DNA from 3 places in the Nocardioides aquaticus genome. Region 2 is predicted to be linked to each of the others. Evidence: predicted binding sites of a transcription regulator. Region 2 holds the regulator's gene; each other region holds the start of a gene.

Region 1 (9,444 bases), 1.9 Mb from region 2:
CCAGCTGCGACGGTCACAAGCTGCTCGCCGTGGGCCCCGTCTACGGGTTCGAGGGCAAGCCGGCCAGCTACCTCGGCGAGGGTGAGGACGCCACGACGTCGCCCGAGTGGGAGCAGTTCAAGGCCGACTGCCCCTACGACACCGAGTAACCCACCAGGGACGACGAAGGGGCCCGGGTCGCTGTGACCCGGGCCCCTTCCTCTGCTGTACCCCCGACCGGATTCGAACCGGCGCTACCGCCGTGAGAGGGCGGCGTGCTAGGCCGCTACACAACGGGGGCCTGACATGCTGATGTGGTGCCTGGCCGGCCTGGCTTGGACGACCGAGAGAACTTTAGCGAACCCCGCCCGTTGGAACAAAACCGGGTCTCACCTGGGGCGACGCTGTGGATCTCGCTGGGGTACCTGGACTCGAACCAAGACTAACTGAACCAGAATCAGTCGTGCTGCCAATTACACCATACCCCACCGGAACGCAAGCCCGTCGTGGTCCGACCTTGCGGTCAACCCCGGCCTTGCGAGCCGTCGGGAACCTTACACGCGGGGTCCGGTCCCCTCAAAAACGGGCCCCCGGTCGGCGTCCTGGGGCGCCCCGCCGGTCCGCGCGAACGGCGCCCCGGGGGCCGTACGGGTGGCCACGCCGGTGGCCCGCGCGACCCAGATCGCCAGTGCCGTGTAGGTGACCGACTGCGTCAGGGTGACGGGGATGCTCCACCAGGTGCCGCCGGTCGGGTTGAGCGCGGAGCTCATGTCGCCGAAGGACAGCGCCAGGCCGAAGGCCAGGAAGTTGTTCAGCACGTGCATCGCGATCGCGGCCTCGAGGCCGCCGGTGGCGATGGTCAGCACACCCGCGACCAGTCCGAAGGCGAACCGGTCGAAGAAGATCGGCGCGTCCTGGGCGCCGTGCGCCAGCGCGAAGAGCAGCGACGGCACCAGCACCGCCACGACGACCGCCACCTTCGGGTTCGCGAAGACACCGCCGAGCGCCTGGGTGAGGTAGCCGCGGAACACGTACTCCTCCCCCGCGGCCTGCAACGGGGTCAGCAGCAGCACCACGAGCAGGAAGTCGCGGGTGGTCGTGGTGAAGGAGTTGAGGTCGGTCGAGACCGTCGCCCCGTCGGCCTGCGCCGGCAGCAGCGCGGAGACCACCAGCGTGGCCACCAGGGCGACCACCGACAGGCCCAGGCTGACCGCGAACCAGCCCCAGCGGATCCGTGGGCGCACCGAGCTGAGCCAGCCCGGTCGCAGCCCGTGCAGCACCCTCGTCACGAACCAGGCCACCAGGATCGAGCCGGCCAGGCTGAGGTTGAGGTAGGCCAGACCCAGGGGCGTGACGTCGGAGGTGTCCACCAGGACCAGCGTCCGGTCGGCGACGTCGCCTCCGGTGAGCAGGAAGAACACCACGAAGCCGAGCAGGACGACCAGGGGGACCACCAGCAGCATCCCGGCCACGGTCAGCAGCACCCCGACCAGGGCGCGCCACCAGCCGTGCCGACCGTAGGCACCGATCCGGTGGATCCGGTGGTAGGGCACCTCGCTGGGCCGCTGCTCCGGGGCTGCGGGCGCACCCATCGGCCGCCCGCCGTACGGGTTGGGGGCGGCGTACGGGGCGGCGTACGGGCCCGGGGGCGCCTGGGGGTCGGTGCCGTAGGCGTACGGGTGGGGCGGGGGGCCGGTCGGGGGCCCGGGCGGAGGCGGGGTCGAGCTCATGGCCCCAGCATCCCAGGCCGCCGGTGACCCGTTGTCGGACCGGTTCAGGTGGTCCGGTCGGCCGCCGCCCGCAGCCGGCCGAGCCCGCGCTCGCGGCCGAGGAGCTCGAGGCTCTCGAAGAGCGGCGGGGAGACCCGACGGCCCGTGACGGCGACGCGGACCGGCCCGAAGGCGACCCGCGGCTTGAGCCCCCGCTCCTCGACCAGGGTGCGCTGCAGCGCGTCCTGGATGGCCGCCGTCGACCACTCGTCCAGCGCGGCGAGGGCGTCGTGGGAGGCCTGCACGACCTCGGTGCCCGTCTCGTCGAGGAGCTTGGCGGCGTCCTTCTCGTCCAGGACGAAGTCGGCCTCGTCGACGAACAGGAAGTCGAGCATCGCCACGGCGTCGGACAGGGTGTTGATCCGCTCGGCGACCAGCGGCATCGCCAGCTCGAGCAGCTGGGCGTCGGCAGACGACAGCGGCTCGGAGACGACCCCGGCACGCTGCAGGAACGGCACCACCAGGTGCGTCATCTCCTCCACCGGGACCGTGCGCATGTGGGCGGCGTTGATCGCCTCGAGCTTCTTGAGGTCGAAGCGGGCCGGGTTGGGGTTCACCCGGGTGATGTCGAAGGCCTCGACCATCTCCTCCATGGTGAAGACGTCGCGGTCCGCGGCGATGCCCCAGCCGAGCAGGGCCAGGTAGTTGAGCACCCCGGCCGGCAGGAAGCCGCGGTCGAGGTACTCGGTGAGCCCGGAGCCGGCGTCACGCTTGGAGAGCCGCTTGTTGCCCTCCCCCATCACGATCGGCAGGTGGCCGTAGCGGGGCACGCCGCTGCCGAGGCCGAGCTCGACCAGCGCCTCGTGCAGCGCGATCTGGCGAGGGGTGCTGGAGAGCAGGTCCTCGCCGCGCAGCACGTGGGTGATCCCCATCAGCGCGTCGTCGAGCGGGTTGACCAGGGTGTAGAGCGGGTCGCCGTTGGCGCGCACCAGCGCGAAGTCCGGCACGTTCTCGGGCAGGAAGGTGATCTCGCCGCGCACGAGGTCGTCGAAGACGATCGGGGCGTCGGGCATCCGCAGCCGCAGCGTGGGCCGGCGCCCCTCGGCCTCGAAGGCGGCGCGGGCGTCCGCGCCGAGGTCGCGGCAGAAGCCGTCGTAGCCCTGCATCTTGGAGCCGGAGGCCTTGCGTCGCGCGTCGACCTCCTCGGTGGTGCAGAAGCAGTCGTAGGCCTTGCCGCTCTCGCGGAGGCGGGCCGCGGCGTCGGCGTAGACCTCGCGGCGCTCGGACTGCCGGTACGGCCCGTGGTCGCCCCCGACCTCCGGGCCCTCGTCCCAGTCCAGACCGAGCCAGCGCAGCGAGTCGAGGATGGAGTCGTAGCCCTCCTCGGTGTTGCGCGCGGTGTCGGTGTCCTCGATGCGCAGCACCAGCGTGCCGCCGTAGTGGCGCGCGAAGGCCCAGTTGAACAGCGCGCTGCGCACGTTGCCGACGTGGATGAACCCGGTCGGCGACGGGGGGAACCGGACGCGTACCTGCTCCGGGGCGAGGTCGCCGAGGACCCGGTCGGGGGCGCTGGGGGTGCTGGGGGTGCTCATCGGCGGACCACCTTGTTCGTCAGGGTGCCGAGGCCCTCGATGGAGACCTCGACCTCGTCACCGACCTCCATCGGGCCGACGCCCTCGGGGGTGCCGGTGAGGATGACGTCACCGGGCAGCAGCGTCATCGCCGCGGAGACGTGCGCGACGAGCGCCGGCACGTCGAAGATCATGTCGGCCGTCGTGCCGTCCTGCTTCAGGTCGCCGTTCAGGTGCGTCTGGACCCTCAGCCCCTCGGTGAAGACGGCGGGGTCGAGGTCGGTCTCGACCCAGGGACCGAGCGGGCAGAAGGAGTCCATGCCCTTGGCCCGGGCCCACTGGCCGTCGCTGCGCTGGAGGTCGCGGGCGGTGACGTCGTTGGCGATCGTGTAGCCGTGGATCACGTCGGTGGCCTGCTCGGCGGGGATGTCGCGGCAGATCCGCCCGATCACGACCGCCAGCTCGCCCTCGTAGTGCAGGTCGCTGGTCTGGCGCGGGTAGTAGACGGGGTCGCCGGGGCCGACCACGGAGGTGTTCGGCTTGAGGAACATCAGCGGCTCGGTCGGCAGGTCGTGGCCAAGCTCGGCGGCGTGGGCGGCGTAGTTGCGCCCGATCCCGACCACCTTGCTCCGCGGCAGGACCGGCGCCAGCAGGCGTACGTCCTCCAGGCGGTGCTCGGTGTCGAGGAGCTTGATCCCGACGTAGAGCGGGTCCCCGGCGAGGCCGACCACGACCGCGTCCTCCTCCGGCTGCCCGAACTCGTCGAGCTCGCCGGTGAGGACGCCGTAGGAGGGCTCGCCGCCCGTGGTGAATCTGACGATGCGCACCTGGGGACCCTAGCCGGGTCCGGCCGGGGTCTAGCCTGGCGGTGTGGGCGAGCGGGTGCTGGAGGAAGCGACCTGGCGAGCCCGGACCGCTGCGCACGAGGCGCGGATCGAGGCGTACGTCGGGCCGCACCTCGCCCGCCGCGACGCCGGCGTGAAGCACCCGGTGCACGACTTCCTCTTCGGCTACTACTCCCAGCGCCCCGCGCAGCTGCGGAGGTGGCACCCCGGCTACGGCACGGTGCTCGCAGGCGGGGCCGCCTCCCACGGCGGGCTGAAGGGATACGAGGCGACCGACGACGGCGGCGCGCGGGTCACCGACGCGCACGTCACGGGCCAGCAGGTCCTGCTGACCACGCTGCGGCGGCTGCTCGCGGCGACCGCGGCGCGACCGGCGTCGTACGGGTGCTTCGGGCTGCACGAGTGGGCGATGGTCTACCGCCTCGCCGACGACGAGACGCGGCACGCGGACTGGCCGTTGCGGCTCGGTACGGCCGGCACGGACACGGTCGTCGAGCAGCACCGGATCACCTGCACGCACTTCGACGCGTTCCGCTTCTTCACCCCGCCCGCACGACCGTTGAACACGCTGTCGCCGGCCGCCGACGACCGGCCGGCCTTCGAGCAGCCGGGATGCCTGCACGCCGGGATGGACCTCTACAAGCACGCCTTCCGGCTCAGCCCGATGATCTGCTCCGACCTGGTCGCGGACTGCTTCGAGCTGGCGTGGGACGTGCGACAGCTCGACATGCGCGCCGCGCCGTACGACCTCGCCGACCTCGGCTTCGAGCCGGTGCGGATCGAGACCGCCGACGGCAAGCGGGAGTACGCCGCCGCACAGGCGGCGCTCGCCGAGCGCGGCGCACCCCTCCGCGCGCGCCTGGTCGCGGAATGCGACCGCCTGCTCGCCTCCTGACCCCCACCCGCCGAGATGACGCTCCCGGACAGCCGAGATGACGCTCGCGGCGCGTCGAGATGACGATTCCGGACAGGGCGGTGGTCGATGTGTGAATCGCGTCTACCTGGTGCATGCGATCCGCGCATCGACACCGTGGTCGAGGAACGAGCGCGCCACAGTGGTCGAGGAGCGAGCGCAGCGAGCGTCACGAGACCCCGCCCGCTGTCGAGGAGCGAGCGAAGCGAGCGTCACGAGACCCGGTCGGTCTATGTCCGTCGGTGGAAGGTGACCTTGTTGTCGGCGTGGACCTTCATGTCGTAGGCGGGGTCGTGGGCCCGGGCGTGATGGTGCGGACACAGCAGCCGCCCGTCCTCGATGTCGGTCAGGCCGCCCTGGGAGAACAACGTGTCGTGGTGGGCGTGACACAGACCCGGCGGCCAGTCACAGCCCTTCGCGGTGCACGACTTGTCGCGAGCGTGCATCGCGTAGGTCTGGGCCGCGGTGAACCGGCGACGCGCCCGTCCCTGGTGCAGGACCTCACCGTTGCCGCCCAGGACGACGGGGATAATCCGCGCCTCGCACGCCAGGCGCATCGCCTGGGCGGCGGTCATCGGGGTCCCGTCGTCCAGCGTCGCGGTCCCCAAAGCGGTGGTGAGGAGGTCGAAGGTGGTAGTCGTGACGAACGTGCCGTCGGTGCGTCCCAGCTTCGGGGCGTTTGTGCGGGGGTAGTTCTCGATCAGCTCGCAGAACGCCTCACCCAGCTTCTGCGCCGACGGGCGGCCCTTGACCCATTCCCGCTTCTGCCCGGACTCATCGAGGGTGCAGTTCACGTGGCCGGGGGCCGCGAAGCCGTGGAGCAGCTTCTGCAGCATCTTGCCCTGGACCTCGGGGATGGTGAACCGACCGTGCGCGGTCCCGTGGCCGTCGAACGACAACGTGAACCGCCGCTTCTGCGCCGCCCTCGCCTCAGCTGCCTCCAGCCTCTTGCGGTCGACCTCCTCACCGACCTGCGGTGCGATCAGGGTCAGGATGTGCGCACCCAGCTGCCTCAGCTCGGTGGGATCGAACTCGACGGCGTAGGCGACGAGCGCCTCCTCGGCTTGTGTCACCAATCCCGCGTCGAGGTCCTCGGGGAGGTCCTCCAACGCGTTGACCACGACCCGGACCTGGTCGGCGTTCACAGCACCGGCGGCGAGGGCGTCACGGACCTTCGTCCACCGGGTCTCGAGTGCGGTCGCCAACCTGACCTGGGCAGCGGACACGTTCTTCTGCGAGCGGGTGGCGTTCGCTGCCCAGACACCGGTGGAGGTGCAGCCGGTCTCGGCGCCGACCTGGACCTGCTCGGCGTGGGCGAGCACGGCGAGCTTGAAGGAGGCGACCTTGGCTTCCAGCACCGCCAGTGCCTGGATGGTGGCGCGGGTGGTGGCGGCGTCCAGGGCGAACAGGGGCCGCTCCGCCAACGCCGTCACCGAGGCCGAAAGAGCGCGGACACCGCACGGCACGGGGTGCGCGGTGGTGGTGTCCTCGTCGGTGGCCATGGATCAATCCAAGCACCCGCCACCGACAGCCCTGGGGTGTTTCCACAGGTCAGAGGCGGTTATCCCCACACGCAACTTCTACATTCGACCAACTGTTCGGTAACAGTCTCAGGGAGGACTCGTGACGCTCGCTGCGCTCGCTCCTCGACCACCGGGGCGCCGCGCTCGCCCCTCGACAACCGGCGGCGCTACCACTGCCTTCGCGATGTGAGATCCACCTCGCGGACAGGTGTGGACAAACAGCTCCGACGTGTAACTAAGGTGAGCCTTACCTAACTCGGAAGGTCTCGCCATGCCCCCTCCCCCGTCGCCCGCCCTCCCTCCGCTCCACCACTTCTTCCACCCGGCCCACGCCCACAAGTACGCCGCCACCGTGCGGCTCGGCCTGGACCACCTCGTCAGCACCCTCGGCCGGGTCACCGGCCCCGCGACCGGGCGTACGCCCGAGGACGCGGACCGCCGGGTGGCCGCCGTCGACCTCGACCACCCGCTCGGCGACGCCGCCGCGGCGCTGGAGGAGATGAGCCGGGTCTGGCTCGACGACACGGTGTGGTTCCACGAGCCGCGGTACGCCGCCCACCTCAACTGCCCCGTGCTCGTCCCGGCCCTGCTCGCCGAGCTGTTCATCGCCGCGGTGAACCCCAGCCTGGACACCTTCGACCAGAGCGTCGGGGCGACTTTCGTCGAGCGCGCGCTCGTCGACTGGACCGCCGGGCGGGTCGGGCTCGGGCCCCGTGCGGACGGGGTCTTCACCAGTGGCGGCAGCCAGTCCAACCTGCAGGCGTTGCAACTCGCCCGCGACCGCGCCCTGACCAGGGACCCCGGCCTCGACCCCGCGCGGCTGCGGGTCCTGGTCAGCCAGGACGGTCACTTCAGCGTCGCCAAGTCGGCTCGTCTGCTCGGGCTGCCCGACGCCGTGCTGGGCGTGCCGGTCGACGCCGACCGTCGGATGGACCCGGCCGCGCTCGCCCGCACGCTCGACCAGCTGCGGGACCTCGGGCTGGTCCCGATGGCCGTCGTCGGCACGGCCGGCACGACGGACTTCGGCGCGATCGACCCGCTGGCCGACCTCGCCGACCTGTGCGCGCGCCACGACACCTGGCTGCACGTCGACGCGTCGTACGGCGGTGGCCTGCTCGCCTCCCGCCGCGACCGGCACCGTCTCGACGGTGTCGGGCGGGCCGACAGCGTCACCGTCGACTTCCACAAGACGTGGTTCCAACCCGTGTCGGCCAGCGCCGTCCTGGTCCGCGAGCGCGACGACCTGCGCCACGTCACCTGGCACGCCGACTACCTCAACCCGCGCGGCACCGACCGGCCGGACCAGGTCGGCAAGTCGCTGCAGACCACCCGCCGCTTCGACGCGCTCAAGCTCTGGCTGACCCTGCGGATCATCGGCGCCGATACCGTCGGGGCGTACGTCGACAGCGTCACCGACCTCGCCCACGACGTCGCGGACGCCGTCGAGGGCCGGCCCGAGCTCGAGCTGGCCGCCCCTCCCCAGCTCTCCACGCTCGTGTGGCGCGTGCGCCCGCGTGGCAGCACGCCGGAGGACGCCTCTGCGCTCGTCCCGCGGGTGCGCCAGGCGCTCTACGACCGGGGCGGGGCGATGGTCGCCGCGACGAAGGTCGACGGCGCCGCCTGGCTCAAGGTCACCCTGCTCAACCCGATGGCCACCGCCGACGACGTCCTCGGCATCCTCGACGACGCGGTCGTCCTGGGCACCCGGATGCACCGCGACCGGGCGGAGGTCGCCTGATGACGCAGCCCGTCCCCGACCGACCGCTCCCCGACCGCCCGCTCCTCGACCTGGTCGGCATCGGTCTCGGCCCGTTCAACCTCGGCCTGGCCTGTCTGCTCGACCCGGTCGACGACGTGGACGCGGTCTTCCTCGAGGCCCGCGAGGAGCCGTCCTGGCACCCCGGCATGCTGCTCGAGGACTCGGTGCTGCAGGTGCCGTTCCTGGCCGACCTGGTGACGATGGCCGACCCCACGTCGCGCTTCTCCTACCTGTGCTGGCTCAAGCAGACCGGGCGCCTCTACCCGTTCTACGTCCGCGAGAGCTTCTACCCGCTGCGCAGCGAGTTCGACGCGTACTGCCGCTGGGCGGCCGACCGGCTCCCCTCGGTGCGCACCGGGCGGGAGGTCGTCTCGGTCGAGCACGTCGAGGGACCCGGCCTCCCGGACAGCGGGGCGTACGACGTGACCGCGGCGACCGGTGAGGTCTGGCGCACCCGCCGTGTCGTGGTGGGTGTGGGGACGGCCCCGGTCGTCCCGGACAGCGTCCGTGGCGCGGGCGGGCCGGCGGTCCACACGGCCGACTACCTCGGCGCCCGGGACCGCCTCCGCGGGTGCCGCACGGTCACCGTGGTCGGCAGCGGGCAGAGCGCCGCCGAGGTCTACCGCGACCTGCTCACCGACTCGACCGACCACGACTACGACCTGGTCTGGCTGACCCGCAGCCCCCGGTTCTTCCCGCTCGAGTACACCAAGCTGACCCTCGAGCTGACGTCTCCGGAGTACTCCGCCTACTTCCGCGGGCTTCCGACCGGGACCCGCGAGCCCCTGCTGCGGGACCAGCGCTCGCTCTACAAGGGCATCAGCGGCGACGTCGTCGACGGCATCTCCGACCTGCACTACCGCCTCGCCGCGCAGGGCGACGGGCCGCGCACCACGTTGGTCACCAACACCTCGGTGACCGGGGCGGCGTGGGACGGGGAGGCGTACGACCTGGCCCTGCACCACGACGAGACCGGCGAGGACTTCGCGCTGCGCACCGACGGCCTCGTCCTGGCCACCGGGTACGCCGAGCGCCCCCTGCCCTTCCTCGACCCGGTGCGCGACCGCCTCGTCACCGATGACCGCGGCCGGCTGGTCGCCGACGCGTCGTACGCCGTCGACCGGAGCGGCCGCGAGGTCTTCGTG
Region 2 (9,444 bases):
GCGGTAGGTGTCCGCGGTCTCAGTCCGGCCAGTGGACGCCCGCGCGTCGACCGCCCGCCCGGGCAGTTCAGCAGCGCGTGAGGCGGCCTTGGTCAGTCGTCGCGCAGGGCACGGTGCTGGTCCACGTTCCGCCCCGCCCGGGGGTCCGGCACCGTCTCTGCCTCGACGGTGGCGATGGTCTCGTCGAGCCGCACGTCTCGCGGGAGGCTGCGGTAGTCACTGGTGGCCTTCGCACCGCCTGGGCGGTCGTCGTCTGTCGGCATCCTCTGACGCTAGTGCTGCAGTCCAGTCCGTTCTCGCGTGCTCCGCGATGCCTGCTCGTCGGACCCATCCAGATCCCGGTCGACGCCTCTACCGGGTCTCGGTCACGTCGATGCCCGGCTGCCCGAGGTCCTTGCGCAGGTGGACGTCGTCGCGGCCCGGCGTGGGGACGGGCTTCCGCCGGACGATCTCCTCGTACCCCAGGCGCCGGTAGAACGCGGGAGCCTGGAAGGTGAAGGGGGTGACGAACGCGTGCGTGCACCCGCGACCGACCGCCTTGGTCTTGAAGGTCGAACCGGTCGAGCTCATCGCTGAGGCGCTGATCGAGGGCGGTGTCGGTCCGGTCATGCGTCGGACGGTTCCAGGTCCGGACCCGCGAGGTCGGCGAGGTCCGCCATCTCCGCGAGCTCGCGCCACCAGGACACCCGGGTGGGACGGCCGTCGTAGTCAGGACGCCGGTTGGCGCCGCTGGGGCCGGGGAGCACGAACACCTGGGTGCGCCCGACGTACCACTCGGTGGCGCCGAGCAGCTTCGGTGGCCTGCGACCCAGCGCCCGGGCCGCCTGCTGGGCCGCGCCCTTGCCGGTGAAGGCCAGCCAGTCCGGCTCCCACCGCTCGACCTTGGCGACGAGGTCGTCGATGTCGGCGAGATAGCGGGTCCCGTCGGGAGACGGGCGCCCGACCAGGTCGGTCAGCCCCAGGCCGAGCGCGGGCAGCCGGTGGTCGTCCTCGGGGCGCAAGAGCGTGGGCGTCATCCCGGCGAGGTGCAGGCACTCCCAGAAGGAGTTGCCGGGGGTCGCGTAGTAGTGCTCGCGGGTCTTCGGACTGTCCTGACCGGCCTGGCCACAGAAGACCACGGCGGGATCCGGACCGACGATGTCGGGCAACTCCTCCACGCCCCCACCCTCTCGTCCTACACAATGACCCCCATGGGCGGAAAGCGAGCCGGGTCGCGACGAGGTCCCCGGCCCCAGCGACGAGTCTCACCGACCCTCCTGGGGTTGTCACTGGGGGTCACGCTGCTCGTCGTGGCGTGGGGCTACCTGGTCTTCGCGGCCATCGACTTCGGGTCCGAGGCGCGCGGCGGACGGGGCGAGGCGTGGTGGTTCCTCGGGCTCGCGTCGCTGGGTGCGGTGGCGTGCCTGTTCGCCGGGCTGATGCTGGTCGCGCGGATCCTGCGGCTGCTGGCGACCCCGCCGGCGGCTCCCTCCGTGGGGCACGCGAACGACGTCGACACGGTCGCGACGAGCGAGGGGTACGTCGGGCGCCGCGTGCGCTGACACGACTGGCAGATGCGTGAGGGGCGGGGCGGCCGTGGCCACCCCGCCCCTCAGCGTTCCCCTGCTCGTCGACGGGGTCGAGTCGTCGACGAGCCTCTAGCCCACCAGCGGCGCGGGTCGATGCGCCGGCGTGGTGGCCGACACGTCACCCGAGCGGGACGCGCAGCTCCTGACCGGCCTGCAGCACGCCGGAGTCGAGGTCGTTCAGCTCCTGGATGTCGGTGACGACCGAGGCGGCGTCGCCCTCACCGGTCGCGGCCACCGTCTCCTGGGCCAGGCCCCACAGCGTCTCGCCCGGGGCGACCACGACGACGCGGGTCGGGTCGGGGGTGTCCTCGCCGTCGGCCATCGAGGCCTGCGCCAGCAGGAGGCCGGCGGCGAGCAGGACGACCAGTGCGAGGAGGAGCACGGCCAGCCGGCCCCGACGCGTCAGACGCACGGTGGTGGTGGGGCGGGCAGACTGCAGGGTGGCGCTCATGGTGACCTCCTGGGGAAGGGGGCGGTCAGCGGTGCCGGATGCGGTGCTGACCACCGGGGTCGGTGGTGGACGAACCAATGTCTAGAGGCCGGCGCCGACAGCCCTCGGTGACGAGGCGGTCGGGCCCGGTCGATCAGACGTTCGATCGAACACCTGAGCGACAGTAGATCACCTGTTCGAACGAGCGCAAGACCCCGCTCGATCATTTGTTCGACAGCCTTGGCCGGTCACCCGCGACACGCGGGTTCGAACAGGTGTTTGAAGTGGGGGTGCCCGACGGTCTAGCGTCACTCCTGTCACACCGACCCCGGAGAGGTGCACCCGCATGCCCAAGAAGAACGTCAGCGAGCTGCCCGACGGCCCGGCGGACGCCACCGGGCTGACGCCGCGCCAGCAGCGCGTCCTCACGCACATCAAGGAGTGCCTCGAGGCACGCGGCTACCCGCCGAGCATGCGCGAGATCGGTGAGGCCGTCGGCCTCACCAGCACCTCGAGCGTCTCCCACCAGCTGCGCGTGCTGCAGGAGAAGGGCTACCTCAAGCGCGACCCCAACCGCCCGCGCGCCCTCGAGGTGTTCCTGCCCGAGCACATGGCCTCGCGCCGCTCGCTGGGCAGCGGCGAGGAGTCCAGCATCGACGAGACGGGCGTCGGCGACGTCGTCCCGCAGGCCGCCAACGTGCCGGTCGTCGGCCGGATCGCCGCCGGTGGCCCGATCCTGGCCGAGGAGCGGATCGAGGAGATCTTCCCGCTGCCGCGCCGCATCGTCGGCGACGGTCAGCTCTTCCTGCTCGAGGTCAGCGGCGAGTCGATGATCGACGCCGCCATCTGCAACGGCGACTTCGTGGTCATCCGCCAGCAGCCGACCGCCGAGAACGGCGACATCGTCGCCGCCATGATCGACGGCGAGGCCACGGTCAAGACCTTCCAGCGCAAGGACGGCCAGGTGTGGCTGATGCCGCACAACGCCGCCTACTCCCCCATCGACGGCACCCACGCCACGATCCTGGGCAAGGTCACCGCCGTCCTGCGCAGCCTGTAGGACCCGTCCCCGGGGTCGGGTGAGCGGTCCCGGGGATGTCGGGGGCGGCACGTACGCTGCGGGTTGCCCGCACCGCCCACCCCCGGGAGCCCCCCATGCGTCGTCCTGCCACCACCGCCCTGCTCGGGGGTGTGCTGAGCGTGCTGCTCCTGGCCCCGCTCACCGCGGTGCCGGCCGCGGCCGATCCCGACCCGGGCCCCGGCTCGGTCCCGGGCTCCGTTCCGGACTCGGTCCCGGTGCTGCCCGACGTCGTGCTGGGCGAGCGTCCCCCGCTGCCCGAGGAGACGCTGGAGGAGGTCCAGGAGCTCTTCGCCGACGGCGTCGGCGGGCCGGCCGCGGACCCCGGCGAGACCGAGCCCGGGCCCCCGGTGGCCGACGAGCGGGACGTCACCCTGGCGCTGCGCGACCTGCTCGCGGCGCGCGGCGACCTGTCCCGGCAGGACCGCGCCACGGCCGACGCCTACCTGGCGCGTCCCACCGACGGCAACGGCTCGCCCTTCGGCGTGCGCTACCGGGTCCGCGAGGCCGCCCCGACCTGCAACGCCGACGTGTGCGTCCACCGGGTCGACTCGACCGCCGACGCCGCCACGCCGCGCTTCGCCCGGCGGGTGCTCACCTCGGTGGCCGGGGTCCACGACACCTACGTCGCCGCGGGCTACCGCGCTCCCAGGAGGGACGGCCGGGCGCGCAACGACGGCGGGAACGCCAAGACCGACATCTACCTCGCCGACATCGGCGACAAGGCCATCTACGGCTACTGCACCTCCGACCCCGAGGGCCCGTACGACGGTGGTTCGGCGCGGTTCAGCACCTGGGCCTACTGCGTGCTCGACAACGACTACGTCCGCCAGCAGTACCCCCGGAACACGCCCCAGCAGAACCTGGACGTCACCGTCGCCCACGAGTACTTCCACGCCGTCCAGTTCGCCTACGACCTCTTCGAGGACCCTTGGCTGATGGAGGGCACCGCCACCTGGGTCGAGGACGAGACCTTCGACGGCGTCGACGACAACGTCTCCTACCTGCGGTACGGCCCGATGGGCAGGCCCGCCCGGCCGATGGACCTCGACCGGGGTGGCCAGGAGGTCTACGGCGCGTGGTCGTTCTGGCGCTTCCTGACCGAGAGGTTCCCGGCCAAGCAGGGCGGGCTGCCCACCCTGGCGCGCGACGTGTGGGAGGAGGCCGACTTCCTCAACCCCGACGAGACCTACTCGCTGGCCGCCCTCCAGCGAGTCCTCAAGGCGCGCGGCACCTCGGTGCGGGCCCAGTTCGCCGACTACGTCGCGGCGAACCGCTTCTCGCGCCAGCGCTACGAGGAGGGCAACGCCAACGCCTACCCGCGCAGCCCCGTGGCCGACCAGCGCGAGCTGACCCTGCGCCGCACGGCGTACTCCTCGACCCGACGCCTCGGGCACCTCACGGGCTCGACGGTGCGCCTCGAGCCCGGGGGCGGCCTGAAGTCCAACCGCTGGGTGCTGCGCGTCAAGGCCGACCTGGCGGCGCCGAGGCGCGGCTCCGAGCTGCGGATCTCCGTGGTCGCACCGGACGGCACCGCGAAGACCAGCCGGGTCGCGCTGGACCGCAACGGCAAGGCCTCGGTGCGGACGCCGTTCTCCACCCGCCGGGTCCAGGCCGTCGAGGTGCACCTGGTCAACGCCAGCACGCGCATCCGTGACTGCTTCAGCCTCGGTTCGGTCTCCTGCCAGGGGTACGCCCGCGACGACCGTCAGCCCGCCGTCCTCCGCGCCACCGCCCGCGCCCGCTGACCCGGGGCCCCTCCCCGCGCGCCCGACGTGGCCGGAAGGTGAACACTGGCCAGCGGCTTCGTCCGGGGCGGTGACCCCGGGGCCGGCGTGACGTTGGATCAGGCTGTGACCACCCCGACCCGTCGTACCGTCCTGAGGACCGGCGCCGCCGGCGCCCTCGGCACCGCCGCCCTCGCCCCCGGCGCCCCGGCCCCCGGGGCGCTCGCCGCCCCCGATGCCGCGCGTCGCCGCGCCGACCGGCGCACCTTCGCCCACGGTGTCGCCTCCGGCGACCCCCTCCCCCGCCGGGTCGTGATCTGGACCCGGGTCACCCCGACGCCGGCCTCGACCCCCGGCTCCGGCCAGGGGCCCCGCGTGACCGTGCGGTGGGAGGTCGCCCGGGACGCCGACTTCCGGCGGATCGTGCGCCGGGGCAGCGTCGTCACGGGGCCGTCGCGCGACCACACGGTCAAGGTCGACGTCGACGGGCTCGAGGCCGACCGGTGGTACCACTACCGCTTCGTCCTCGACGGCCGCCGCAGCCCGGTCGGGCGGCTGCGCACCGCCCCGCGCGCGCGGGCCGCCGTACGCCGCCTGCGCCTGGGCGTGGTGTCCTGCGCGAACTGGCAGGCCGGCATGTTCGCGGCCTACCGCGGGATCGCGGCGCGCGACGACCTCGACGCGGTGCTCTGCCTGGGCGACTACCTCTACGAGTACGCCCCCGGCGAGTACGGCTACGGCAACGCGAACGTCGACGTCCGCCCGCACGACCCGCCGCGCGAGATGGTCTCGCTGGAGGACTACCGACGGCGGCACGCGCAGTACAAGACCGACCCCGACCTGCAGGCCGCGCACGCGCGCTGCCCCTGGATCGTCACCTGGGACGACCACGAGACCACCAACGACGCGTGGCGGCGCGGCGCCGAGAACCACCAGCCCGACACCGAGGGCGACTTCCGGTCCCGCCGCGCCCGCGCGCACCGCGCCTACGACGAGTGGATGCCGGTACGGATGGACGGCACCGCCGCCCTCGGCGACGGCGCCCGGCTCTACCGCCGCCTGACCTGGGGCACGCTCGCCGAGATCAGCATGCTCGACCTGCGCACCTACCGCTCCGAGCAGAGCTCGGACCCGCAGGCCATCTCCGACCCGGCCCGCACGATCACGGGCAAGCGCCAGCTGGCCTGGCTGCTCGACTCGCTGCGCCGGCGCGCCTCGCAGTGGAAGGTCATCGGGAACCCGGTGATGATCGCGCCGGTGACGCTCGGCGCCCTGCCCGCGGCCAAGGCCCGGGCCGTCACCGAGGTGACCGGCCTGGCGCCCGACGAGGGCGTCCCGATCAACGTCGACCAGTGGGACGGCTACACCGCCGACCGCCGCCAGGTCTTCGACCTGCTGCGCGACCGCAACATCGACGACGCGCTGTTCGTCACCGGTGACATCCACTCCGCGTGGGCCGCCGAGCTGCCGTTCGAGAAGGGCACCTACCCGCTCTCGGGCACGGTCGGCGTCGAGTTCGTCTGCTCCTCGGTGACCTCCAACAACCTCGACGACATCACCGGCGGACCCGAGGGCTCCAGCGCCGGCGTCGAGGCCGCCATCCAGGCCGCGAACCCGCACATCAAGTATCTCGACTTCGACCGGCACGGCTTCTCGGTCCTCGACATCACCCCGGCCCGCGCGCAGATGGACTGGATCGTGCTCGGCGACCGCCGCGAGGCCGGCACCACGATCACCCACTCCGCCTCCTGGCTGACCCGCGCCAGCAGCGGGACCGTCCAGCGGGCCGACGGGCCCGTGCGGTGACCGGGCACGGCTGTGGCGGACCCCGCAGCACACCGACCGATTCGCGCCTCGCCGGCCTCGCGGAGGCGTACGCCGGTCGGCGGACGCTGCTCGGCGCCGCCGGCGGGGCCGGCCTGGTCTTCTCGGCCGCGGCCGGGACTGCGGCCGCCGCGCCCCGTCGCCGGACGCGCAAGCGGGCCTACGTCGTGGTCGTCGACGGGTGCCGACCCGAGGAGATCGACAGCGGGCTGACACCGAACCTGCGGTCGCTGCGCGACGCCGGTCTGCGGTACGGCCGCGCGACGTCGCTTCCGGTGATGGAGACCATCCCGAACCACACGATGATGATGACCGGGCGACGCCCCGACCGGACCGGTGTGCCGGCGAACTCCGTCTACGACCGGGCGCTCGGCGAGGTCCGCACCCTGGACCGGCCGCGCGACCTGCGGGGACCGACCATCCTGGAGCGGCTCGACCGCCGCGGGCTGCGGACCGCGACGGTGCTCAGCAAGGAGTACCTCTACGGGATCTTCGGCACCCGGGCGACCTACCGCTGGGAGCCGGGGCCGGTCATCCCGGTCGCGGAGTACGCCCCCGACGAGTTCACGATGGCCGCGGCGCGCGAGATGGTGACCGCGCACGACCCGCACCTGATGTTCGTCAACCTCGGCGACGTCGACCGGTTCGCGCACAGCGACCTCACCGGGCCCAGTGGCCTCGAGGTGCTGCGGCGCACCGCGCTGCTGAACACCGACCGGCTCGTGGGCGGTTTCGTCGATCTGCTCAAGGAGACCGGCCGGTGGGAGGACAGCCTGCTGGTGGTGCTCGCCGACCACTCGATGGACTACTCCACCCCGGACCGCGTGATCAGCCTGACCGCGCCGATCGAGGCCGACCCGTTCCTGGCCGGGAGGGTGGCGATCGGCGACAACGGCGGCGCCGACCTCCTCTACTGGCTCGGCCCCGACCGGCAGCGGGAGCGGGCCGTACGCCGGATGCGCGCGATCGCCCAGGGCACCGAGGGCGTGCTCGAGGCGCTCGACCGCCGCACGCGGTCGCTGCGGCTCGGCCCGGAGGCCGGCGACGTGGTCGTGTACTGCCGCGCCGGGTGGCGCTTCTCCGACCCGGACCCGGTCACCAGCAACCCGATCCCGGGCAACCACGGGCACCCGGCGACCCGGCCGATCCCGTTCTTCCTCAGCGGCGGGCACCCGGCCGTACCGCGGCGGACCGCGCGTCCCGGCCTGGCCACGACCGCCGACGTGGCGCCCACGGTCGGGGAGTTCCTCGGCCTGCCGGCCCCGCGCGGCGGGTACGACGGGCGCAGCCGGTTGTAGGCGCCGCAAGCGTCACCTCGAGGCGCCGCGAGCGTCATCTCGGCTGTCCGCGAGCGTCATCTCGGCGTCAGGTGGCGGAGGCCGACAGACGCTTCAGGGCCTGGCGGACCAGGGCGGGGTCGGTGGTCGGCCACATCGGCGGGAGGCTGGCCTTGAGGAACGAGCCGTAGCGGGCGGTGGCCAGGCGGGGGTCGAGGACCGCGACCACGCCCCGGTCCTCCCCGCTGCGGATCAACCGGCCGGCGCCCTGCGCCAGCAGCAGGGCGGCGTGGGTGGCCGCGACCTGCATGAACCCGTTGCCGCCGGCCTTGTCGGCCGCCTTCTGCCGCGCGCTCATCAGGGGGTCGTCGGGGCGCGGGAACGGGATCCGGTCGATGATCACCAGCTGGCAGGTGTCGCCCGGGACGTCGAGGCCCTGCCACAGGCTGAGCGTGCCGAACAGGCAGGTGTGCGGGTCCTCGACGAACTGCTTGGCCAGCTCCGGCAGCTGCGCGTCGCCCTGGGCCAGCGTGGTCAGGTGCGGCAGCCGCTCCCGGATCGCCTCCGCGGCGGCCTCGGCCGCCCGACGGCTCGAGAACAGCCCGAGGGTACGGCCCTCGGCGGCGTCGACCAGCCCGGCGATCTCGTCGAGCTGGGCCGGTCCGAGACCGTCGCGTCCCGGGGGTGGGAGGTGCCGGGCGACGTACATGATCCCCTGCCGGCCGTAGTCGAACGGCGACCCGACGTCGAGGCCCACCCACGGCAGCACGTCCTCGGTGCGCTCGGCGCCGGCGCCGGGCTCGGTGCGCTCGCCCGGCTTGAGGCCCAGGCTGCCGGCGACCGGGCCGAAGTCGCCGCCCAGCATCAAGGTGGCCGAGGTGAGCACGACCGACTTGTCGGCCAGCAGCTTGTCGCGCATCGGGCCCCACACCTGCAGCGGCGCCACGCACAGCCGCGGCGGCACCCGCTCGGTGCCCTCGTTCATCCACAGCACGTCGGCCTGGGAGGCGGCGGCCATCCGCTCGGCGGTGTCGAAGACGTCCTGGACCATGCCCCGCGACTGCTGGAGGCCGGGGTCGACCTCCTCGCCGCCGCCCCCGCCGACGGGCTTCTGCTTGGGGTAGGCCGACAGGCAGGTCCGGGCGGTGTCGCGGACCCGCGCCAGCGCCTCGGCGAGCTGGTCGGGCAGCGTCTCGAACCGGCCCGGGGACGCGGCCTGCATCGCGTCGCGCAGGTCGCCGGCGGCCTCGTCGAGGCTGTCGGCCTCGTCACCGTCGACGTGGCGCTGGCTGCGGCGCGCGGCCCGCTCGACGTCCATCGGGGTCAGCTCGTCGGTCGCGGCCTGGGTCACCCGCGCGACCAGCTCGTGCGCCTCGTCGACGACCACGGCGTCGTACTCCGGGATCATCGGGACGCCCTCGATGGCGTCGATGGCCAGCAGGGAGTGGTTGGTGACGATCAGGTGGGAGGCGTGGGCGCGCTCCTTGGCGACCTCGGCGAAGCACTCCTCGCCGAAGGGGCAGCGGGCCGCGCCCAGGCA
Region 3 (9,444 bases), 970 kb from region 2:
TCGACAACGGCCCGGGATGGGTCGGGGTCCTGCTGGGCAGTGCCGTGGAGGTGCTCGCGGTCGACCCGGACTGGTCGGTCTTCGGCGACCTCGACGTCGGGGTGGTGGGGGCGTACCCGCCCGGCTCCGAGGCCGCGGTCGAGGTACGCGCGTTCTGCCCCGGGCTGGGCGTCGTGGAGGACCCGGTGACCGGGAGCCTGAACGCCGGGCTGGCGCAGTGGCTCGCCGGCGGCGTGCTGCCGGCGTCGTACGTCGCCTCGCAGGGCACCGTGCTCGGGCGCCGCGGGCGGGTGCACGTCGACCGGGTCGGTGACGTCGTGCGGGTCGGCGGCGCGACGCGGACCACCGTGGCCGGTCACGTGGACCTGGGCGGCCCGGAGCTCCCGGCGACGTAGTCTCGGACGCATGCAGGCCTACCTCGACCTCCTCACGCGCGTGCTCGACGAGGGCGTCGAGAAGTCCGACCGCACCGGCACGGGCACCCGCAGCGTCTTCGGCCACCAGATGCGCTTCGACCTGACCGCGGGGTTCCCCCTGGTCACCACGAAGAAGGTGCACACCCGCTCGGTGTTCGGCGAGCTGATCTGGTTCCTGCGCGGCGACACCAACGTGAAGTGGCTCCAGGACCGCGGCATCTCGATCTGGGACGAGTGGGCCGACGAGCACGGCGACCTCGGCCCGGTCTACGGCGCGCAGTGGCGCAGCTGGCCCACCCCGGACGGCCACCACGTCGACCAGCTCGCCCGCGTCGTCGAGCAGCTGCGGGCCGACCCCGACTCCCGGCGCCACGTGGTGTCGGCCTGGAACGTCGCCGACATCCCGCAGATGGCGCTCGCGCCGTGCCACGCGCTGTTCCAGTTCTACGTCGCGCCGGCCGACGACGGCGGGCCCGCGCGGCTGTCCTGCCAGCTCTACCAGCGCTCGGCCGACGTGTTCCTCGGCGTGCCGTTCAACATCGCGTCGTACGCCCTGCTCACGCACCTCGTCGCGCAGGTCGTCGGGCTGCGGGTGGGCGACTTCGTGCACACGATGGGCGACGCGCACCTCTACTCCAACCACCTCGACCAGGCCCGCCTGCAGCTGACCCGCGAGCCGCGCCCGCTGCCGACGCTGCGGCTGGACCCGTCGGTGACCACGCTGGACGGCTTCGACCTCGAGCACGTCGCCGTCGAGGGCTACGACCCGCACCCGGGGATCAAGGCGCCGATCGCGGTATGACGCCCGGCGGCAGGCGGGTCGTGCTGGTCGCGGCCGTGGCGGAGAACGGCGTCATCGGCGACGGCCCCGACATCCCGTGGCGGGTCCCGGGGGAGCAGGCCACCTTCAAGCAGCTGACGCTCGGCCACGTGCTGCTGATGGGACGCACGACGTACGAGTCGATCGGCCGCCCGCTGCCCGGCCGCACCACCGTCGTGCTCACCCGCGACCCGGCCTGGACCGCCGACGGCGTCCTGGTCGCCCACGACGTGGACCAGGCTCTGGTCCTGGCCGACGGCGTCGCCGGACCGGGCCCGGACGGCGGCGAGGTCGAGGTGATGGTCGCCGGCGGCGCGCAGGTCTACGCCGCCACGATGCCGGTCGCCGACGCCCAGGTGCTGACCGAGGTGCGCCAGTCGCCGCCGGGCGACGTGCACTACCCGGAGATCGACCGCGCGGTGTGGCACGAGGTGCGCCGCGAGGCCTTCGACGGCTTCGACCGCGTGTGGTGGACCCGCCGCCAGCCCTAGCGAGATCGGTCCGGTGGTCGAGCGGCGAGCGCCGGTTCTCTCGGTGGTCGAGGAGCGAGCGCAGCGAGCGTCTCGAGACCTGCTGCGGGGCCCGGTGGTCGAGGAGCGAGCGCCGCGGGTCCGGTTGTCGAGGAGCGAGCGCAGCGAGCGTCTCGAGGCCTGCTGCGGTGACTCGGTGGTCGAGCAGCGAGCGCAGCGAGCGTCTCGGGACCCGGTGCGGTGGTCGACGTGTGATCTGCATGCATCTGGTGCGTGCAGATCACACGTCGACGGGGCTGGGGTGGGCGTGCCGGTACCGCCGGTGGGCGTGCCTGGTCCGGCGGTACGGCTGCTGCTGGGGTGTCAGCGGTGGGTGGGTCAGAAGGGTGGGGTGTCGTTGCGGGGTGGAGGCTCGGCGGCGCCGTCGGGATCGTCCGGTACCGGGGGCGGTGCCTGGTACGGGGTGGTGTCGGGTTGCTCGGGCAGTGGGTCGGGTGGTGGCCCTGGTGGGAGCTCGTCGAGGGGATGGGTCCCGGCGTGGGACCTGAGGTACCGCTGGCCGGCGGGACTTCGCCAGCGGTAGAGCCCGGGTCCGAGGACGTCGTAGTGCCATCCCATGTGGGTCTTCGCGCGGTGGTGCTGGCGGCAGGCGGGGGCGACGTTCCCTGTCTCGGTGGGGCCTTCGGGGTGGGGGATGACGTGGTCCATGTCGGAGTAGACGGCGGGGTTGGTGCACCAGGGGAACACGCACGTCAGATCGCGTAGGGCGGTCTGTTCCTTGAGGCGGTCGGAGCACTCGTAGGAGTCGCAATGGATGGACTCGGCGAGATCGATGACCGGCCGGATCGTGATCGAGGCGGCGGTCTGTGCCCACTGGCGGACCTGGGCGGTGGTGATCGGTCCCTTGGCGGGGTGGCGGTGGTCCAGGCGGGAGAGCTGGGACGCGCTGGTAGGGCTGGTGGTGCAGAACAGGGGGTTGAAGACGGCGCCGGGGATGTGGGCGTACAGCACCAGGTGCTTGCCGGTCGCCGGTGACGCCTGCTCCTGGCCGTCGGGGAGGGTCTGTTCGCCGAGGGCGAGGGAGCCGAGGGCCTGGGAGCGGCGGACGTCCAACGACTCGGTGGACCCGTCGGCGGCGAGGGTCTTCGCCCGGTCGCTGACGGCTGTTTCGAGGGCGATCGCGTCGGCGAGGTCGAGTCCGGCGTCGAGCTGCACGGTGCCATCGACGTGCCCACTCAGCCCGATGCGGCAGTACCTGCCGTCAGCGGCTGCTTTCCGCTTCTCCTCGGCCGCTTCGGGGTCCCAGCGTAGGAGGGCCTCGTCGGTGATCCGGGTCAGCTGGGCGTAGGAGATGGAGTGGGCGAAGGGGGCGACGAGTCGGTCGACCTCGGCGGCGCCGTCCTCGCACAGGCTCATGGTCTTCTCTGCGACCTGGCGTGCCCGCCACACCGGGCAGGCGCCGGAGGTGACGCTTTCCCACAACCGGGGTAGCCGGTACCGCAGCTCGAGGGTGATGGCGACCTGGTTGGCACCGGACCGGGTGGAGACGCCGAGGACGGCGGAGAGCTCGATGACGGCGGACTCGCGGACCAGGGGGCAGCCGATGCCGCCGAGGGCGAGGCCGTGGTCGCCGTAGCCGGCGATCCACATCGCTTCGTCGTCGGTGAGGGCCTCGTTGGCCACGCACCAGCCCACGATGGTCTGCAGGACCCGGACCTCGGCGGCGGCACGGACTGCTTTCGCGTCCTTGACCTCGGCCAGCAGGGCGGCCCGGGTGGCCTCACGTGTGGTGTCGAGGGCGTGGACCCATTCCCAGAACGACGGGTCCGGCGACATCACGGCTTCGACCTGCACTGCAGCCTCGACCGGGACGTCGAGCGTCGGGTCGGGCCCGGTGCTGTCGTCGTCGGTGTGGGGGGTGGTGGTCATGCATCCAGTATACTCGAACACGCGTTCGAACGCTAGGTCGGTGTGGGGGTTGTGGAGGGGGCCTCGAGACGCTCGCCGGCGCTCCCTCCTCGACCACCGGGGCCGGCGCTCGCTCCTCGACCACCGTGCCGTTGGGCGGTCCCAGCCACCGCCCACCCGGTAGCCGCCGGAAACGTGGGGCCGGGACAGGTCACACGATCCTTACCTCCCCGGTCCGGCTCCGCATTCCTGTCGAAACCATTCCGAAACGACGGACGCGCAGGCTCGTCGGCATGGGGAAGCAGCACATCGACGACGCGCACCGCCACATCGGCGTGCTGCCGGCGTACCCGTTCTACGGCGGGCCGCCGGTCCGGCCGGACACCACCGCCCGGGCCACCGTCCGGGACTTCCTGGCCTCGCTCGACGCCGAGGGGATCGAGCGGACGCTGGTGCTGCCGAACTACGGCGTGCCCGACCCGCAAGTCGCCTTCGACCTGAACCCGCTCGCGCTCGAGGCCGCCCAGGCCGACGAGCGGGTCCGCTGCGGGCTGTGGGTCTCGCCCAAGGCCTCGGACGCGGCGCGCAACGACGGCGCCCTCGCCCTCGTCGGCGAGGAGGGGGTGGCCGCCCTCAAGACCAGCTTCCTGCTCGGCGGCGCACCCGACGACCCGGACTGCGCCGAGCAACTGGACCGGATCTTCACCACCGCCGCCGCGCACGACCTGGTCGTGCACGTGCACACCAGTCCCGGCGCCGCGTCCGACGTCGACCGGATCGGCCACCTCGTCGACCGGTACGGCGACGACACCAAGATCCACCTGGTCCACCTCGGCGGCGGGATGAGCGGGCACCTCAAGCTCATCGGCGGCCGGCTCTTCGACTGGATCGAGGCCGGCAAGCAGGTCTACACCGACACCTCGTGGGCCATCGGCTTCGCGCCCACCTGGCTGGTGGCGGAGATCGAGCGGCGCGGGGTCGGTCACGAGCGCGTCCTGTTCGCCACCGACACCCCCTGGGGCGACTTCGCCGGCGAGCACGCCCGGCTGCGCGCGGCCGCCGGCGACGGTGAGCTGTCCCGCGCCTTCTTCACCGAGAACTTCGAGGCCCTCTACGGCTGAGAGCAGCACGACCGGCACCACCCACCCGCACCACCCGACCGACCCACAGGAGAAGCGATGCCCGCGTTCGACGACGAGATCATGGCCAACATCGAGAAGTCCGTCGGGGAGATCCCGCACCCCTCGCAGGCCAAGGGGACCAACCTCTACGGCTCGACCAAGATCTTCCCCGACTACCAGGCCTCCGAGGGCCAGAGCTACCTCACGCTCGTCCACGGGATCCCGCACGAGTCGTCGGTCAGCTTCGTGGCCGTCCTCCAGGCCACCCGCGCGCTGCGCAAGGGCTTCGACTCGGCGCTCTACTTCTACGGCCCCGGCGCGCTGGCCTGCATGGACACCCGCGGCTTCCCGACCACCGGGGACGTGGCCTTCCCCGGCAACCAGAACATGAACGACTCCGTGAAGACCTTCATCGCCGAGGGCGGCACCGTCTTCTGCTGCCGCTTCGGCCTCGCACTGCACGGCTGCCGCGAGGAGGACGTGATCGAGGGCGTCATCCCGTGCCACCCGCTGGACGTCCAGGACGCGGTCATCCACTACGCCAACAAGGGCGCCATCATCAACTCCGTCTACAACCTCTGAGGCGCGAGATGGCCGCGCCGCACACCCCGTCCCCGCGCTCGACCCGTGTCGACGTCGCGATCCAGGGCATCCGCCTGCTCGACGCGCCCGTCGCGCGCCGCGCCGGCGCGGGCCCCAGCGACGACGGGCACGTGCTCCTCGACGGCGTCGGCGCGGCCGTCCCGCTCAACCCCCGCAGCCCGTACTCCGTGGCCGGCGGGCGGCTCCTGCTCGACGGGGCCGACACCGGGATGGGCGTCGAGTCGGTGGCCCGGCCACGGTTCTACGACCTCACCACCGCCGACGGCGTGCCGTACGAGAAGCTCGCCCGCCTGCACTCCGCGCACGTGCTCGCCACCACGGTCGTGCAGACCTGCGTGCGCTACGAGGAGGCCGAGCGCTGCCGCTTCTGCGCGATCGAGGAGTCGCTGCGCCAGGGCTCGACGGTCGCGGTCAAGACCCCCGCGCAGGTCGCCGAGGTCGCCCAGGCGGCGTACGAGCTCGACGGCATCAGCCAGATGGTGATGACCACCGGCACCTCGAACGGCCGCGACCGCGGCGCCACCCACCTCGCCCGCTGCGTGCGCGCGGTCCGCGAGGTGCTGCCCGACCTCCCGATCCAGGTGCAGTGCGAGCCGCCCGGCGACCTCGCCACCCTCCAGGAGCTGTACGACGCCGGCGCCCGCTCGATCGGCATCCACGTCGAGTCGCTCGACGACGACGTCCGCCGCCGGTGGATGCCCTCCAAGGGGGTCGTGCCGATGGCGGAGTACCGCGCGGCCTGGGCCGAGGCCGTCCGCGTCTTCGGCTGGAACCAGGTCTCGACCTACCTGCTGATCGGTCTCGGCGAGGACCCCGACGAGCTCGTCGCCGGCGCCCGCGAGCTGATCGCGACCGGCGTCTACCCCTTCGTCGTGCCGTTCCGCCCGCTGGCCGGCACCCTGGCCACCGACGTCGACGGCGTCGGCGCCCCGCCGCACGAGCTGGTCTACGACGCCACCTCCCGTGTCGCCGAGGCGCTGCGCGAGGCCGGGATGGCCGGGGCCGACCAGGCCGCGGGCTGCGCGGCCTGCGGCGCCTGCTCGGCGCTCGGCGCCTGCCCGTCGGCCGCGGAGCAGGCGTCGTGACCGGGCTGGTCGGCGACGTCGTCCTCACCGGACGCCCGCGCACTCCCGCCGCCGTCGACCCCGAGGCGTACGTCGTCGTACCCGCCGCCGGCGCCGACCTCGCCGCCTACCGCCGGCTGCGCCACGACGCCTTCGTGGCCGAGCAGGGCCTCTTCGCCACCACCGACGCGGACGACGTCGACGAGGACCCCCGCACCCGCGTGCTCGTCGCCCGGTCCCCGGACGGCGACGTGCTCGGCGGCGTCCGGGTCCACCCCGCCCACCACCCCGCGGTCGCCCCGGGACACGACCCGGGGTGGTGGCGCGGCTCCCGGCTGGTCGTCGCCCCCGACGCCCGGGTCGGCCTGGGCGTCGGCGCCTCCCTGGTCCGCGCCGCCTGCGCCGAGGCCGAGTCGGCCGGAGCCCTGCGCTTCGACGCCACCGTGCAGGCGCAGAACGAGGTGCTGTTCCGCCGTCTCGGCTGGCAGGTCCGCGGCCGCACCCACCTGCACGGCCACCCGCACGTCGAGGTCGACTGGCCGCTCGCGCGGGTCCAACGGCTGGTGGCCTCGACCAAGGCCGCGCTCGGCGGCCTGCTCGACGGCCTCGTCACCAGCCCGGCCGGGTTCCTCGGCGACGACGCCTCGCCCGTGCCCGGCAGCGACCTGGTCGCCGCCTGCGACGCGATCCTGCCCGCGATGGTCGAGCGGGACCCGGAGTGGGCCGGCTGGTGCGCGGTCCTGGTCAACGTCAACGACCTGTGCGCCATGGGCGCCACGCCCGTCGGGCTGCTCGACGCCGTCGCCGGGCGCGACGCCTCCTTCACCCGCCGCATCCTGCGCGGGCTCGGCGAGGCCTCCCGCGCCTGGGGCGTCCCCGTCCTGGGCGGGCACACCCAGACCGGTGTCCCCGCCGCCCTGTCGGTGACCGCCCTGGGCCGGGCGGCCGCGCCCGTGCCCGGTGCCGGCGGGCGCCCCGGCCACGCGGTGCGGGTCACCGCCGACCTCGGCGGCGCCTGGAGGCCGGGCTACACCGGCGCCCAGTGGGACTCCTCCTCCCACCGCACCTCCGCCGAGCTCCAGGCGCTGGCCGGCGTCGTGCCCGCCCTCGCCCCGGCCGCCGCGAAGGACGTCTCCATGGCCGGCCTCGTCGGCACCGTGGGCATGCTCGCCGAGGCCAGCGGCTGCCGCGCCGTGCTCGACGTCGCCGACGTCCCCGCCCCGGCCGACGCCGCGGCCGGCGACTGGCTGACCTGCTTCCCCGGCTTCGCCGTCGTCACCACCGACGCGCCCTCGCGCACGCCCGGCGAGGCCCTCCCCGGCTTCCTCACCTCCGCGGCCTGCGGCGCGCTCGAGGCCGGTGCCGGCGTCGGGCTGCGCTGGCCCGACGGCGTGGTCACCGAGGCCGTGGCCGCCGGGGTCACCGGGCTCGGCCCGGCCGGCCGAACGACCCCCGACCGACGACCCGACCGACGACCCGACCGACACCCCCACCGAGAGGACCACCGATGAGCACCAGCGTGGCGGCCGTGGCCGCCGGCTTCGGCCGCGACCTGGACGCCGACCTGGCCCAGGTCGAGACCCTCACCGCCCAGGCCAGGGCCCGCGGCGTGTCCGTGCTGGCGCTGCCGGAGGCCTGCCTGGGCGGGTACCTCTCCGCCCTGGGACGCGGCCGCGACGGCACCCACGACGAGGAGCCCGACTCGCTGCCCCCGGTCCTCGACCTCGCCGGGCCCGAGCTGCGCCGGGTCGCCGCGGCGGCGCGGGAGATGACGGTGGTGGTGGGGTTCTGCGAGGCCGACGGCCCGCTGCGCTACAACAGCGCGGCCGTGGTCAGCGGCGAGGGCGTGCTCGGCGTGCACCGCAAGGTGCACCAGCCGCTGGGCGAGGACCTGCACTACGCGGCGGGGGAGGACCTCCGCGCCTTCGACACGCCGGCCGGACGGGTCGGGGCGCTGATCTGCTACGACAAGGCCTTCCCCGAGTCGGCCCGCGCGCTGGCGCTCGACGGCGCCGGGATCATCGCCTGCATCTCGGCCTGGCCGGCCTCCCGCACCGCCACCGCCGGCTCGATCGCCGAGGACCGGTGGACCCACCGGTTCAACATCTTCGACCAGGCCCGCGCGCTCGAGAACCAGGTCGTGTGGCTGGCCTCCAACCAGGTCGGCACCTTCGGCTCGCTGCGCTTCGTCTCCCACGCCAAGGTCGTCGGCCCGGGCGGTGACGTGCTGGCCTCCACCGGCGCCGACGCCGGGATGGCCGTGGCCACCCTCGACGTCGACGAGGTGCTCGGCACCGCGCGCCGTTCGATGTTCCACCTCGGCGACCGCCGACCGGAGCTCTACGACTACGACCGGGTGGCCGCGCATGCCTGAGATGAGCTTCGCCGTCCGCTGGCCCGACGGCCGGGTGGAGGAGTGCTACTCGCCGTCGCTGGTGGTCCACGACCACCTCGCCGCCGGGGCGACCTACACCGTCACCGAGCTGACCGACCGGGCCGCCCGCGCGATGGCCACCGCCAGCGACCGCGTCCGCGAGCGGTACGGGTTCGCCTGCACCTCCGCGGCCGCCACCGTCGCCCAGGTCCGCCGCTCGGCCGCGTCCTACGACCCCACCGCCCTCGTCGAGGTGGTCGCGATGTGGCCGCCGCTCCCGGAGGAGACCAGATGACCCCGTACCCGTCCCAGCACGACGAGACCGAGCACCACGAGGTCGCCGTCGTCGGCGGTGGCCAGGCCGGGCTGTCCACCAGCTGGTGCCTGACCCGCGACGGCGTCGACCACGTCGTGCTCGAGGCCCGCACCCTGACCCACGAGTGGACCGACAGCCGCTGGGACTCCTTCACCCTGGTCACGCCGAACTGGCAGTGCCGGCTGCCGGGCTACGCCTACGACGGCCCGGACCCCGACGGCTTCATGACCCGCGAGGAGGTCGTGGCCTGGTTGGCCGGCTACCCCGCCACCTTCGGTCCGCCGGTGCGCGAGCACACGGCGGTGACCCGGCTGACGGAGCGGGACGGTGGCGGGTTCGTGCTCACCACCCA

Evidence for each region. Region 2 encodes LexA, which represses DNA repair genes until DNA is damaged. Its sites were predicted from a motif close to TCGAACANNTGTTCGA; they were not measured.
Region 1: a site for LexA is predicted at 6,604-6,619, ahead of ENKNEFLB_RS06585 (HNH endonuclease signature motif containing protein). Genes of this name have one in related genera too.
Region 3: a site for LexA is predicted at 3,649-3,664, ahead of ENKNEFLB_RS14725 (HNH endonuclease signature motif containing protein). Genes of this name have one in related genera too.

Annotation. Positions count from the first base shown of each region.
Region 1 covers NZ_CP075371.1:1,354,900-1,364,343, reverse strand. Annotated here, with positions in the region: gene ENKNEFLB_RS06620 (hypothetical protein) at 1-149, shown strand, start outside; tRNA gene ENKNEFLB_RS06615 (tRNA-Glu) at 208-280, opposite strand; tRNA gene ENKNEFLB_RS06610 (tRNA-Gln) at 396-467, opposite strand; gene ENKNEFLB_RS06605 (CPBP family intramembrane glutamic endopeptidase) at 534-1,709, opposite strand; gene gltX (glutamate--tRNA ligase) at 1,754-3,280, opposite strand; gene ENKNEFLB_RS06595 (fumarylacetoacetate hydrolase family protein) at 3,277-4,086, opposite strand; gene ENKNEFLB_RS06590 (3-methyladenine DNA glycosylase) at 4,130-4,999, shown strand; gene ENKNEFLB_RS06585 (HNH endonuclease signature motif containing protein) at 5,248-6,519, opposite strand; gene ENKNEFLB_RS06580 (pyridoxal phosphate-dependent decarboxylase family protein) at 6,812-8,278, shown strand; gene ENKNEFLB_RS06575 (lysine N(6)-hydroxylase/L-ornithine N(5)-oxygenase family protein) at 8,278-9,444, shown strand, end outside.
Region 2 covers NZ_CP075371.1:4,012,689-4,022,132, forward strand. Annotated here, with positions in the region: gene ENKNEFLB_RS19485 (hypothetical protein) at 93-263, opposite strand; gene ENKNEFLB_RS19490 (N-acetyltransferase) at 352-609, opposite strand; gene ENKNEFLB_RS19495 (mismatch-specific DNA-glycosylase) at 606-1,157, opposite strand; gene ENKNEFLB_RS19500 (hypothetical protein) at 1,263-1,541, shown strand; gene ENKNEFLB_RS19505 (LysM peptidoglycan-binding domain-containing protein) at 1,687-2,019, opposite strand; gene lexA (transcriptional repressor LexA) at 2,345-3,058, shown strand; gene ENKNEFLB_RS19515 (MXAN_6640 family putative metalloprotease) at 3,154-4,824, shown strand; gene ENKNEFLB_RS19520 (alkaline phosphatase D family protein) at 4,930-6,609, shown strand; gene ENKNEFLB_RS19525 (alkaline phosphatase family protein) at 6,606-7,925, shown strand; gene ENKNEFLB_RS19530 (ATP-dependent DNA helicase) at 7,993-9,444, opposite strand, start outside.
Region 3 covers NZ_CP075371.1:3,038,381-3,047,824, reverse strand. Annotated here, with positions in the region: gene ENKNEFLB_RS14740 (PhzF family phenazine biosynthesis protein) at 1-395, shown strand, start outside; gene ENKNEFLB_RS14735 (thymidylate synthase) at 406-1,218, shown strand; gene ENKNEFLB_RS14730 (dihydrofolate reductase) at 1,215-1,727, shown strand; gene ENKNEFLB_RS14725 (HNH endonuclease signature motif containing protein) at 2,085-3,635, opposite strand; gene ENKNEFLB_RS14720 (amidohydrolase family protein) at 3,908-4,735, shown strand; gene ENKNEFLB_RS14715 (MSMEG_0572/Sll0783 family nitrogen starvation response protein) at 4,793-5,317, shown strand; gene ENKNEFLB_RS14710 (MSMEG_0568 family radical SAM protein) at 5,326-6,423, shown strand; gene ENKNEFLB_RS14705 (MSMEG_0567/sll0787 family protein) at 6,420-7,913, shown strand; gene ENKNEFLB_RS14700 (carbon-nitrogen hydrolase family protein) at 7,910-8,776, shown strand; gene ENKNEFLB_RS14695 (MSMEG_0570 family nitrogen starvation response protein) at 8,769-9,071, shown strand; gene ENKNEFLB_RS14690 (MSMEG_0569 family flavin-dependent oxidoreductase) at 9,068-9,444, shown strand, end outside.